Regions from separate parts of the Pseudovibrio sp. WM33 genome, predicted to be linked through region 1. Evidence: riboswitches for the same ligand, from Rfam matches in the RefSeq annotation. Region 1 holds a riboswitch; each other region holds the start of a gene.
What was found. A riboswitch is a leader RNA that binds a small molecule or an ion and turns the genes downstream of it on or off. The one in region 1 is predicted to bind cobalamin.
Positions count from the first base shown of each region.

Region 2: it holds a riboswitch for cobalamin, as region 1 does, so the genes downstream of both, PsWM33_RS25500 (energy-coupling factor ABC transporter permease) here and PsWM33_RS22275 (ABC transporter ATP-binding protein) in region 1, are expected to answer to the same signal.
Region 3: it holds a riboswitch for cobalamin, as region 1 does, so the genes downstream of both, PsWM33_RS06155 (TonB-dependent receptor plug domain-containing protein) here and PsWM33_RS22275 (ABC transporter ATP-binding protein) in region 1, are expected to answer to the same signal.

Region 1 is NZ_LMCK01000126.1:62,793-66,746, forward strand. It holds gene PsWM33_RS22270 (RNA ligase family protein) at 12-638, shown strand; cobalamin riboswitch at 762-971, shown strand; gene PsWM33_RS22275 (ABC transporter ATP-binding protein) at 1,317-2,099, shown strand; gene PsWM33_RS22280 (ABC transporter substrate-binding protein) at 2,111-3,049, shown strand; gene PsWM33_RS22285 (FecCD family ABC transporter permease) at 3,052-3,954, shown strand, end outside.
Region 2 is NZ_LMCK01000152.1:25,746-29,699, forward strand. It holds gene ettA (energy-dependent translational throttle protein EttA) at 1-1,243, opposite strand, end outside; gene PsWM33_RS25500 (energy-coupling factor ABC transporter permease) at 1,467-2,132, opposite strand; cobalamin riboswitch at 2,169-2,379, opposite strand; gene PsWM33_RS25505 (hypothetical protein) at 2,736-3,551, opposite strand.
Region 3 is NZ_LMCK01000023.1:38,525-42,478, reverse strand. It holds gene PsWM33_RS06155 (TonB-dependent receptor plug domain-containing protein) at 1-1,205, opposite strand, end outside; cobalamin riboswitch at 1,382-1,594, opposite strand; gene PsWM33_RS06150 (DMT family transporter) at 1,771-2,664, opposite strand; gene PsWM33_RS06145 (formate--tetrahydrofolate ligase) at 2,996-3,954, shown strand, end outside.

The DNA.
Region 1 (3,954 bases):
CTGCGGGATCGATGAAAAAGTATGGCCGCACCTATCACTTGCCCAGCTCTCCCGGTGTTATGAGCGATGACAAGATCCTGAAGGATTCGGCGGCTCTGGCAAGCGCCGCAGAAGTTGTCTTTACCGAGAAGATGGACGGTGAGAACACGACTATTCTGCAGAATGGATGCCATGCGCGTAGTCCTGACAGTGGGTATCATCCATCCCGTGATTGGATGAAAGCTTTTGCGGCAGGTGTTTCGCCGTGTCTTGCTGAGGATGAGCGGATTGTTGGTGAATATCTCTTCGCACAGCATTCAGTCTCCTATGACAGTTTACCCTCCTACTTTCTGGGTTTTGCCTGGATCGTTGATGGCGTCACACAAAGCTGGGATGCGACATTGGGCCGTTTTGCAGAGCTTGGCATTACCCCTGTTCCGGTGCTGCACAGGGGTTTGTTTACTCCAACCAGCGTCGAAGCTGTGTTGAATAAGTTGGATCTGAACAAGCAGGAAGGCTTTGTCGTCAGAACCACTGTGAGTTTCCAAGAGACTGATATGGCAACACATATGGCCAAATATGTGCGAGCTGATCACGTTCAGAGCGACACACATTGGATGCACGGTGAAGTCATCAAGAACAGGCTAGTGAAGGGCTAGTGGTTCCGACGCCCGCCGATCTGGATCCCGCATCGAGTGCGGGATGACGGTGGGTGGGTAAGGCTGCTATCAACAGCGTTTCAGGTTCGTTTGCGAAACCTCTTGCAATTGGGGGGCTCAATACTCAGTATGCGCACCTATGGTTTCTGAGGTGCGAAAGGCCTCGGGATTAAAAGGGAACACGGTGAAGTGTAGCCAACAGGCGCTAATTCCGTGACTGCCCCCGCAACTGTAAGCGGAGAGCGAGGCCAAGCATGCCACTGGAGAGATCCGGGAAGGCTGGCTGAGCACAGACCCGCGAGTCAGGAGACCTGCCATTATGTTTCACTTCAACCCGGGCGGGGCGTCCCGGAAGGAGGCCATAATGGTTGAATTGGCGAAAGCCTGTCACATATCCGGTTTCTGTTTGCCCCTGCCTTTGCGCGGAGGGCGTTATGTTACCTGTTTCCTCAAGACTTAAACTTTATCCCGGATCGTTTTGCGAACCGCTGATGGTCGACGCGCGTGTGCGCTTGACTTTTGCTTCAGGATTCGACAATCAATGTAACGTTATAACGTTACATTGATGATGTGTAGCGTTTCACTCAGGTGGGTTGGTACGATGCTTGATCCTGTTTCTCATCAATTGGGCACCTTCGGCTGGTTGATTGGGGCTGAGCTGCGCAAGGGTGCTTTGGCATGAGCGCGGCTTTTGTTTCTGTTCGCGATGTTTCGTGGGCACCTGATCGTAAGAGTTCGTTGGTTTTGCAGCCATTGAGTTTTGAGCTGGCTGCGGGCCAAGTGCTTGGCGTGGTTGGCGCGAACGGAGCTGGCAAGTCTACGCTGTTGCGGCTGCTCTATCGGTTCAACAAGCCGAAGAGCGGGCAGATTTGCGTTGGTGGTGATGACATCTGGTCCCTCTCCGCCAAAGTGACGGCGCAGCGGGTGGCGGCGGTGTTGCAAGAGCAGCCGACGGACTTTGCGCTGAAGGTGCGTGAGATCGTGGAGCTGGGGCGCACGCCTTATCGCAGCGGTCTGGCGGCATCTGGCGAACGCGACCGGCAGGTGGTGGACCATGCTATCCGCGCTTTGCAGCTGGATGGGCTGGCCGGACGGTTGTTTGGCACGCTTTCTGGCGGGGAGCGGCAGCGGGTGATGGTGGCGCGGGCACTGGCGCAAGAGCCAGAGCTGCTCATTCTGGATGAGCCGACCAACCATCTCGACATTCGCCATCAGCTGGAGATTCTGAAGCTCATTGAAGAGCTGGATCTGACGATCATCACCAGTTTGCATGACCTGAACATGGCGGCTGAGGTGTGTGACCAGATCCTGTTGCTGGACCACGGGCAGATGCTTGGCTTTGGGGCGCCGGAGCAGATCCTCTCCCCCGCTTTGGTTTCCAAGGCTTTTCAGGTGCGTACAACGCGCGATCAGCTGGTGGACCGACAACACTCTCTTCTGACATTCGACCTGCATTCTTAAGGGTACTTTTCATGAAAAAACTTGGTTTGGCGCTGGCTGTGGCGCTGCTTTCCTCTTCTGCTGCGCTGGCAGAGGTTTCCGTCAAGAGCTGTAACCGCACCGTCACATTTGATGGTGTGCCACAGCGGGCGATTTCCAACGATTCCAATCTCACCGAGATGATGCTGGCGTTGGAATTGCAGGACAACATGGCAGGTTACACTGGCATTTCTGGCTGGAAAACGCTGGATGCTGAATTGACTGATCAGGTGGCTGTATTGCCGGAGCTTGCTCCCAAATACCCAAGCAAAGAAGTGTTGATTGGGGCTGATGCAGACTTCTTTTTTGCCGGATGGAATTACGGCATGAAGGTTGGCGGCCCGGTTACGCCGGAAACTCTGGCACCGTTTGGGATCAAGGTTTATGAGCTGACCGAGAGCTGCATCCATATTGGCGAGAAGCCAAAGGTTTCCATGGATGACATGTACAATGACCTTTTGAACCTTGGCCGCATCTTTGACGTTGAAGAGCGGGCGGAAGCGTTGGTGCAGGCTTATCGTGAAGACCTTGCGCAGTTCAAGGCTGGCCTGAGCGCTGGCGACACGCCTCTGCGTGTGTTTGTTTATGACGGAGGTGAAGATTCTCCGTTCACTGCTGGTCGTTATGGGATGCCAACCGCGCTGATTGAGGCTGCTGGCGGCACCAACGTGACGGATACCCTGGATAAGAGCTGGGTGCGTGTGAACTGGGAGGCTGTGGTTGAGACCAACCCGGAAGTGATCGTGATTATCAACTACGGCGAAGTGACTGCTGCACAGAAGCGTGAGTTCATGCTCAACAACCCCGCCTTTGCGGATATGGATGCGGTGAAGAATGACCGGTTCGTGACGCTGGAATATGCTGAAGCAACTCCGGGCCCACGGAACATCAAGGCGATCAAGAAACTCGCAACCGCATTCTGGGGTAACTAACAATGAGCGAAGGAACCGGCGTTGTTGTAGCCTCCAAAGAGGGCTCTTCTCATCATTTGCTGCAGATTGGCTGCGTGGGATTGGCTGCGCTGGTTCTTTCTGTCTGCCTTGCGGTCTCCGTTGGGGCGGTTTCCATTTCCATGGAGACTGTATGGGGTGTTCTTGCCAACAAACTGGTGCCGGGCACGGTTGAGCCGAGCTGGTCGCTGGGGCGGGAGAGCATTCTCTGGGAGATCCGCCTGCCCCGTGCACTGCTGGCGATCATGGTGGGGGCCGGGCTTTCCATCGTGGGAGCTTGCCTTCAATCCGTCACCCGAAACCCGCTGGCGGACCCGCACCTAATCGGCATTTCAGCTGGTGGTGCGTTTGGAGCGGTGTTGGCTCTGCTGCATACGGGGCTATTTTTGGGGATGCTCACCGTGCCTTTACTGGCGTTTCTGGGCGCTCTTGGCGCAACACTGCTGGTGATTGGGGTGGCGAAGTTTACAAGCGCGACCAGCGCCGACCGTCTGGTGCTGACGGGTGTGGCGGTGAGTTTTGTGCTGATGGCAGGCGCCAATATTCTCATCTTTCTGGCAGACCCACGGGCGACGCATACTGTGGTTTACTGGATGCTGGGTGGATTGGGGCTGGCACAGTGGGGGCATCTCGCCTACCCGCTGGTGGTGCTTGCTTTATGCGGGCTCTGGCTGTGGTTTCGCGCAGGGCATTTCAACGCGATGACAATTGGCGATGAGACGGCGACAACACTTGGCATATCCGTTGGTGCCTTCCGGCTGGAAACCTTTGTGATTGGTGCGCTGATTACAGGTGTTATGGTGGCGTTCTCGGGTATGATCGGGTTTGTGGGGCTTATGGTGCCTCATATTGTGCGATTGTTCGTGGGCGGTGATTATCGGCGCCTG
Region 2 (3,954 bases), on a different contig from region 1:
CTTTCTTATCAAGATAGATCACTTCAGCACCTTCGGAAATTTCTTCCCAAACGGTCTTGCTGTCATCCAGCTTATCACGGGACTGATCCACGTAGCCAAGGTGCACGCGGTCACTCACAACCACTTCACCGCTGTCTGGTTTTTCCTGACCGGACAACATCTTGAAGAGTGTTGACTTACCAGCACCATTTGGACCGATGATTCCAACAATACCCCCGCGCGGCAGTTTGAAGGACAGGTCATCAATCAACAAACGATCGCCAAAGCCTTTGGAAACGCCTTGAACGTCGATAACATTATTGCCCAAACGCTCACCAACAGGGATCAGGATCTGCTCAATAGAAGGCATACGCTCTTCTTGTGCAGTCAACAGAGCATCATAAGCATTAATACGCGCTTTTGACTTGGTCTGACGGCCCTTCGGCGTCATGCCCATCCATTCCTGCTCACGCTTGATCGCACGGGAGCGAGCCATGTTTTCACGGCCTTCCTGCTCCATACGCTTGGTTTTCTGACCAAGGTAAGTGGAGTAGTTGCCTTCATAAGGAATGCCCTGACCGCGGTCGAGCTCCAGAATCCAGCCAGTCACGTTGTCAAGGAAGTAGCGATCGTGGGTAATGATCAGCACTGAACCCTTAAACTCACGCAGATGGCGTTCCAGCCAGTGCACGGTCTCAGCGTCAAGGTGGTTGGTTGGTTCGTCAAGCAGCATCAGGTCAGGCTCGGACAAGAGCAGCTGACACAACGCGATACGGCGACGCTCACCACCAGAAAGGTTATTTACAGGCGAGTCGGATGGAGGGCAGCGAAGCGCTTCCATTGCCATCTCAACCTGGCTTTCCAGATTCCACAGATCCTGCGCATCAATGATGTCCTGCAGCTGAGCACCTTCATCGGCTGTCTCATCTGAGTAATTCATCATCAGTTCGTTATAACGATCCAGAAGAGCCTGCTTGTGCGCAACGCCTTCCATCACGTTTTCAAGGACGGTCTTGTCCTCGTTCAGCTTTGGTTCCTGCGGCAGATAGCCAACTTTGGCACCTTCTGCAGCCCATGCTTCACCGGTGTACTCTTTATCAAGACCAGCCATGATCTTCAAAAGAGTAGACTTACCTGCACCGTTTGGACCAAGGATACCGATTTTCGCATCCGGGTAGAAAGACAGGTGAATATTGTCGAGTACTTTTTTTGCACCGTAGGCCTTGGAGACCCCGTGCATGTGATAGATGAACTGGCGCGCCATGGACTGCCTGCATCTCCTGATCTGTGTAAACAATGAAATCTCTGGAGAGCACTCATAGTGGAAGCAGCGCCAAGGGGCAATCCATAACACTTCAGCGATGATCAAATCCGTCGCTTTTTCTCCTCAAACGAGGAATTTCACGACAACACCTGGTCACTTCCACGCAAGAAAAAGGGCAGCAGGTTTCCGCTGCCGCCCCAATAACAATCAAACTCGTAAAAACTTATGCCAGCTTCAGCTGCGGAACTACTGTCAGGTTCCGAACAATCGCATTGTCTTCAACCGCCTTGAGCCCCTTCACAGCAATGAAGGTGACTAATGGTTCACACGCAACAATTACCAGATAAGACAGAGCAAACTGCGCCCATGCCGTAAACGGCGTAGCAACTTCACCAATCATCAACCAGAAGCCAACCATGCCAGTCACACCAGCATAATACATCGCATCCAACTTCAGGATCTGCGCAAAAGTCAAACGTTTGGTCAGATCCTTAGCGAACAACTGACGGCCACTCAAATAATGTACAGAGATAAGCGGCAGCATCAAAGATAGGCTGTTGACCCCCAAATGGTACATGTCCTGCGGATCAAACGCGAACGCTTGCAACAGCAAGCCGAGCGCAAACCCAAGAAGAACAGGTGTAAATCCCAGCGTCAGATACATGGCCATAGCACCGATAAAATGGAGTTCGGATGCTCCAACGGACATATGGAAGCTCTGCATGAAAATAGAAAAGAAAACCGCAGCCAACAGTGTCTTTACAGGAATCAGCGGATCTTTCATAAATTCTGAGGCCTGCTCTTTGCAGCCCCACACAAAAACACCGACTGCACCTGCATTGGCAGCAATAACCTTGGCGGCGGAAACGTAACCCGGTTCAATATGCATATAATATGCTCCTCTTCGCACCCTCCGTGCGGTCATGAGTTTATGTCGTGTCGGGCAGGTTTCCTGGCTTATGGCTTTTGCGTCCTCCGCCTTCCCAGAGATCATCTCCAGTGGCTTTTAAGAAGAACGCACCACGTAACAGTTGCGGGGGCAGCTGCGGTTCGGGCCCATCTTTGGTCATCCCTACCGCATTCCCTTTTCATCCAAGAAGCTTGGCTTCTACAGAACCCAACAGCGGGAATATCCTAAATTACAGGAGAAGACACAACTAAAAATAAGAGGCAATTGGGATAAGCAACAATCAGAGGGATGCAATGGCCCTTTTAACCCGCCAGAGCTGCAGGCAAAAAAAGAGGCGTGTACCCGTTGGTACACGCCTTTAAGAAAGTTGACACTCCCCCATCCGAGTGCCAGCCGAAGCTGTAGTTAGAAATATCAGAGTGCCCCACCTCTTCATTGATCTTCATCAAAATAAATAAAATTACCTCAAAAACATCGTATATTATTCAACATTACAAAAGCGCTCTGATTTTCAATCGATTAAAACTAGAATAGATCAAATATATCTCACGTGGGTTGCAACGAAAGTCTTAGTATTTTCTATTAGTTCTTACTATAAGTTCTCTCCGAAGGTGCCTGCCACGAATATTTCCTTAGCCAATGCTCCTTAGGAGAAATCACAAAGCTCCATGAGTTTTGCTGCTCTCCAGATTCATCAGGAGTTGAATCTGCTGGGCGAATGGAAGCATCCTGACTGGCAGAAATCTGTATTTTGAGCACCCCCTCACCTTTGCCAGCAAGCTTCAGTAAGCCAAGATCACTGTGAGATCGTCCAAGAAAAATCTGAGGTGCTGTTCCTATTCTCTCCCAAATCGTTCGAGCAAGATCTGTTGAGGACACCGCTGCTGCGTGGGGAGTAACCTCGATAACCCGAAATCTTGGAAGCCCGTAGTTCAACTCCGCCATAGTGCGATCTACTTCATGGTCTCCAAAGCTTAAAACCCAGATCTGGAAGTGATGTTCTTTCAAAAATCCCACCAGCTCTTTCAGGGGCTGAAAAGCGAACTCTCTATACGTCGCGCCAACAGCCTTCGGCCCGTGTAATGACAGATGAGCGCGTACGCTTTCAGAATAAACAACGAAGCTTCCAAAACTACCGCTAGCTTCGGGCGGCATCACTTTATTGTCCGCACCAGCAAGTGCCTCACTCCATAAAGCCCCATCGCCAACCAATACAGCAACACGGTCATCGAGTTTCACATATTCAGGGCTCCCGGCCCGAGCCATACGCTCTATGCTTTCCACGATACCATGGCGCGTTGTGGTTGAGCTCCAACTCGGCAAGATATTATCCCGCTCACCGCCAGTTGGCTGCAAGACCGAAACCGCTGAGTATAAGAACAAGCTGGACCACTGCATCGCTCAAGACCACCTGAAAGTTGTTTCAGTAAGATGGTGAAATACAATGCACATCAATTGCCCATAAAAAATGAACTAAATACTGTTGTGAAAAGAGAAGAGAATCATAATTGACAGCCAGCCCCTCTTCTCTCTCAAATTGAAGATAAATACGAGTATTCACGTATATAGAAATTTCACTCAACGAAACATTTACTTACAATTTTCATGATTTTACTTTGAATGCATCAGATAAACGTCATATACGCCCCTCTTTTCGATGCTTTTTAGAATGGAACTCGGTTCATCCCTAGAATTCTTAATAGATGCGCAATAATTTCAAACAATTATGCCGAGGAATTTCCTGGGGTACCCAAATGCATTTTCGAGCCCTCTTACTTCCTGTATTGCTCCTTTTCGTTTT
Region 3 (3,954 bases), on a different contig from region 1:
CGAAAACGTGTCCCCTCAATAATTCGGTAGGACGTTGTAGCGCGACCAGACCAGTATGTTCCGAAACGAGAATGATGATCCAGACGTGATGAAAGAGAAAGGCTTAGCTCATCTGATGGGTCGACCATAGCTTCAACAAAACCCCCAAAGATCCGGCTACTTCCGTATTCTGCATAGTCCTCATGCATCCAATCACCACCAAAGTTCAGCGTGATTTCGTCTGTTACATCGAAGGTATTGAGGACATCAAACTTGTAGCGATCGCCTTTGTAAGTCCCTGGATTGTCACCGTAATACTTGCGCGTTGTATCGACTATCTGGAATGAGGCGTCAGTTGTCATCCTATCATCTAACCACGCAAAATTAGCACCTAACTTACCCATATACTGATGGTAGTCCTGTTCATTACGTGCATCAGGGTTATTATATCCGTCAAACTCGCTGTGACCATCCGTACCGCGTGCAACAAAATATAGGTTCAGAGCCTCTGTGACATCGACTGAACCTTTTGCAGAAAAGGTCAGGTTCTCATAACCATCTTCATCTGCTGTGTCACTTTTTGGGGTTTGCGCACTAAACCCATCAGTATGGTAGCGCTGCACATTTACTGCGATATCTGCTGTTTCAGTCGCCGCCTGAAATCCATAGGCAGCATTGACGGTTCCGTAGCTGCCGCCCTCGATGGCCGCATTATGCTTCACGGTGCCCGGCGCAGCGCGTTTGGTGATGATATTGATAACACCCCCCACCGCTTGGCCACCATATAATGCACTGTGCGAGCCTTTTAAGATTTCAATACGCTCAACATCATTAAGTAGGACATGCTCAAGGCGAGCTTCAACTTGCGTACCAGACGGGTCAGCAATATCGACACCATCCAGCAAAATCTTCGTGTAATAACCACTCATTCCACGAATGCGCAGAGCACTTGTTTTACCCGCTCCGCCGTTTTGCGAAAAAGAGATACCCGGCAATTTTGTCAAGTATTCGGAGACAAACGTAGCGCCGTCGTTCTTTAGGTCTTCTTCGGTGACAACGTGGGTAGTGGAGCCGACTTTGCCGGCTTCGGTTTCCGTTCTGTTGGCGATGACGATGATTTCGTCGAGCTCGGTCTCGTTTGCGGAGGAGATTAGAGTTGAGCTGAGGAGAGCTGAGAGAGCTACGCCGGATTTGAGGGTAGCTGCGATCCAAGATGTGTTACGCACGAGTTTGGTCCATCATTCACAGCATCCATGTCGGATGCCATGCTGTTGATTGCATTGTGCGCCTTTGAAGAAAATTGGTTCTAACCCGTTGAAACAAAGTCAGATTCATCACCACTCAGACGCACTGTGAATGTCACCTGAACGGAATACCGCCCCTTAGCACGCCCCGTACCGTGGGTGAGTGACTGCATCTGGCAGGTCTCCTGGCTTGCGCGTCCTTACTGTTGCTCCGCCTTCCCAACACTGCTTTAAACAGCTGCGTCAGTGGCATGTGTGAGCAACAACTCTACGCTTACAGTTGCGGGGGCAGCCACGGCTTTTCCAAATGAACCGTGTTCCCTTTTCATTTTTATCTAATCGACAAAAATACCAAATGCCCGGCTATTGATCAGATTTCAGGGGCTTCCGTCAACTAGCTGAGCGAGGAACTTGATAAAATTCGACCAATTGCCAGCTAAACTCACAGAAATTGCTGATGCGGCCACGCTACCAGATCTTGCGGTGCGGCCACTTTAGGTCGCACCTGCTTGTGGTGCTTAGGCAGCATCGTTGCCATCTCATTTGTTTAACTCATGAAAATCAAAGCACAGCCAAGAATGACGAGGAGTGCGCCAATCCATGCCCCAATGGCAGGAAACTCTTTGGTTTGCCACCACAGAACAGGCAGCATCATCGCTGGAGTGGTTGCTGACAGGGTAGACACGATACCAACCTCTCCGCCGCTCAGCGCATAGAGGATCAGCGTCATACCGATCCCCATGCCCAGCATGCCGGACAAGGAGGCCAGTGCGACGATCTCTTTGTTGATTGGGTTCGCCAATCTGAATGGACGGCCCGGCAGGTAAAACAACACCAGCAAACCAAAGGCTGCAATGGTGCAGCGCATAAGAGAAATCGCAACAGGATCTGCTCCACTTTCCATAACGGGGCGAATGATGATTGACCCTACTGATTGGGAAAGTGCGGCCAACGTGCCAAAGAGGATACCAATGGCAACAGGACCTCTAATCGCCTCCCATTTATGGAGCTGGTCTTTGCGCTTTCCAAACGCAATGGAGAGAATAACGCCCACTAAAACGAATAAGATACCAACAAGCGCCTGAAATGACAGTTCCTCTGACAGAAACAACCAACCGAGAAGCGCTGATATGGGTGCGTTCATGGAAAACAGGATGGCTGTGCGGCGAGGCCCCATACGGTTTAGCGTGAGGAACAACAAAGTGTCCCCCATGAAGATGCCGACAAAGCCAGAGAGAAAGATAAGAGAGGCGTGGCTTGAATCAACCGTATTCCATGTGCCTGTTGCAATGACATAGATACCCAGAAACACCACAACAAACCACATACGCACACAGTTGAAGCCAATGGCTCCAAGGTGTGCTGCAGGTTTTGCTGAAATGAGACCACCAATAGCCCAGGTGGCAGCGGCACCTAGCGCGGCAACTTCAAATAAAAACATGGGGTGACCTAACCGACGAAACTACGGCACGGCGCAGTTTGTTTATAAAAGCCAACCAGCTCTACTGCTCTTGGATTTGCCGCGCAAGCGCAGTCTGGTGATTTTTAGAACAGACCAACAGCTATTCAGGCAATAATATTTCACATCTCAGCAAAACACAGATGAGCACCGTTAACTAAGTTAGTTTCAAGTGCCCTACCTCAATCTTGAACTTTGCAGGTGCATTCGGTAGAGATTCTACGTAGAGATTACATTGCTGTTCCTGCCTGATTTGCGTTTTTGACGCTCTCTCCGGCTCATTTGATTACACGTTCTAATCTGGAGATTTTCCATGAAAGATATTGAAATTGCCCGCGCAGCAGACATGAAACCCATTGCGCGCATCGCTCAAAATCTGAAGATCCCGGAGGACGCTCTTGAACCTTATGGCCGATTTAAAGCCAAGGCTAATCTGGATGAGATGCCTGAGCTGAGCAGTAATCCATATGGCAAACTCATACTTGTGACAGCTGTCTCCCCAACCCCAGCGGGAGAAGGTAAGACCACAACAACTGTGGGCCTTGGTGATGCGCTCAATCGCATCGGGCTAAAAACAACCATCTGCTTGCGTGAACCCTCGTTAGGCCCGTGTTTTGGCATGAAGGGTGGAGCAGCAGGTGGCGGTTACGCGCAGGTGGTGCCCATGGAGGATATCAATCTCCATTTCACAGGTGATCTACATGCAATCACTACCGCACATAACTTGCTGTCTGCTATGATTGATAACCACATTTATTGGGGCAATGCGGAGAGTATTGATCAACGCCGCGTTGTCTGGCGCCGGGTTGTTGACATCAATGACCGTTCACTGCGCTCCGTTACCACTGGTCTTGGCGGCGTAAGCAATGGGTTCCCGAGTGAATCTGGCTTTGACATTACCGTGGCTTCTGAAGTGATGGCCGTGCTTTGCCTTGCTGAAAATCTACAGGACCTTCAGGACCGTTTGGGCCGCCTGTTGATTGGGTATCGCAAAGATAAGACACCGGTTTATTGCCGGGATCTGAAAGCCGATGGCGCTATGACTGCGCTGCTTAAAGACGCCTTCCGACCTAATCTGGTTCAGACACTTGAGAACAACCCTGCCTTTATCCATGGCGGTCCGTTTGCCAATATCGCTCATGGCTGTAACTCAGTGATTGCGACAAAGACCGCGCTGCGTCTTTCTGATTATGTGGTGACGGAAGCTGGTTTTGGTGCGGACCTTGGCGCTGAAAAGTTCTTCAACATCAAATGCCGTCAAGCTGGTTTGAC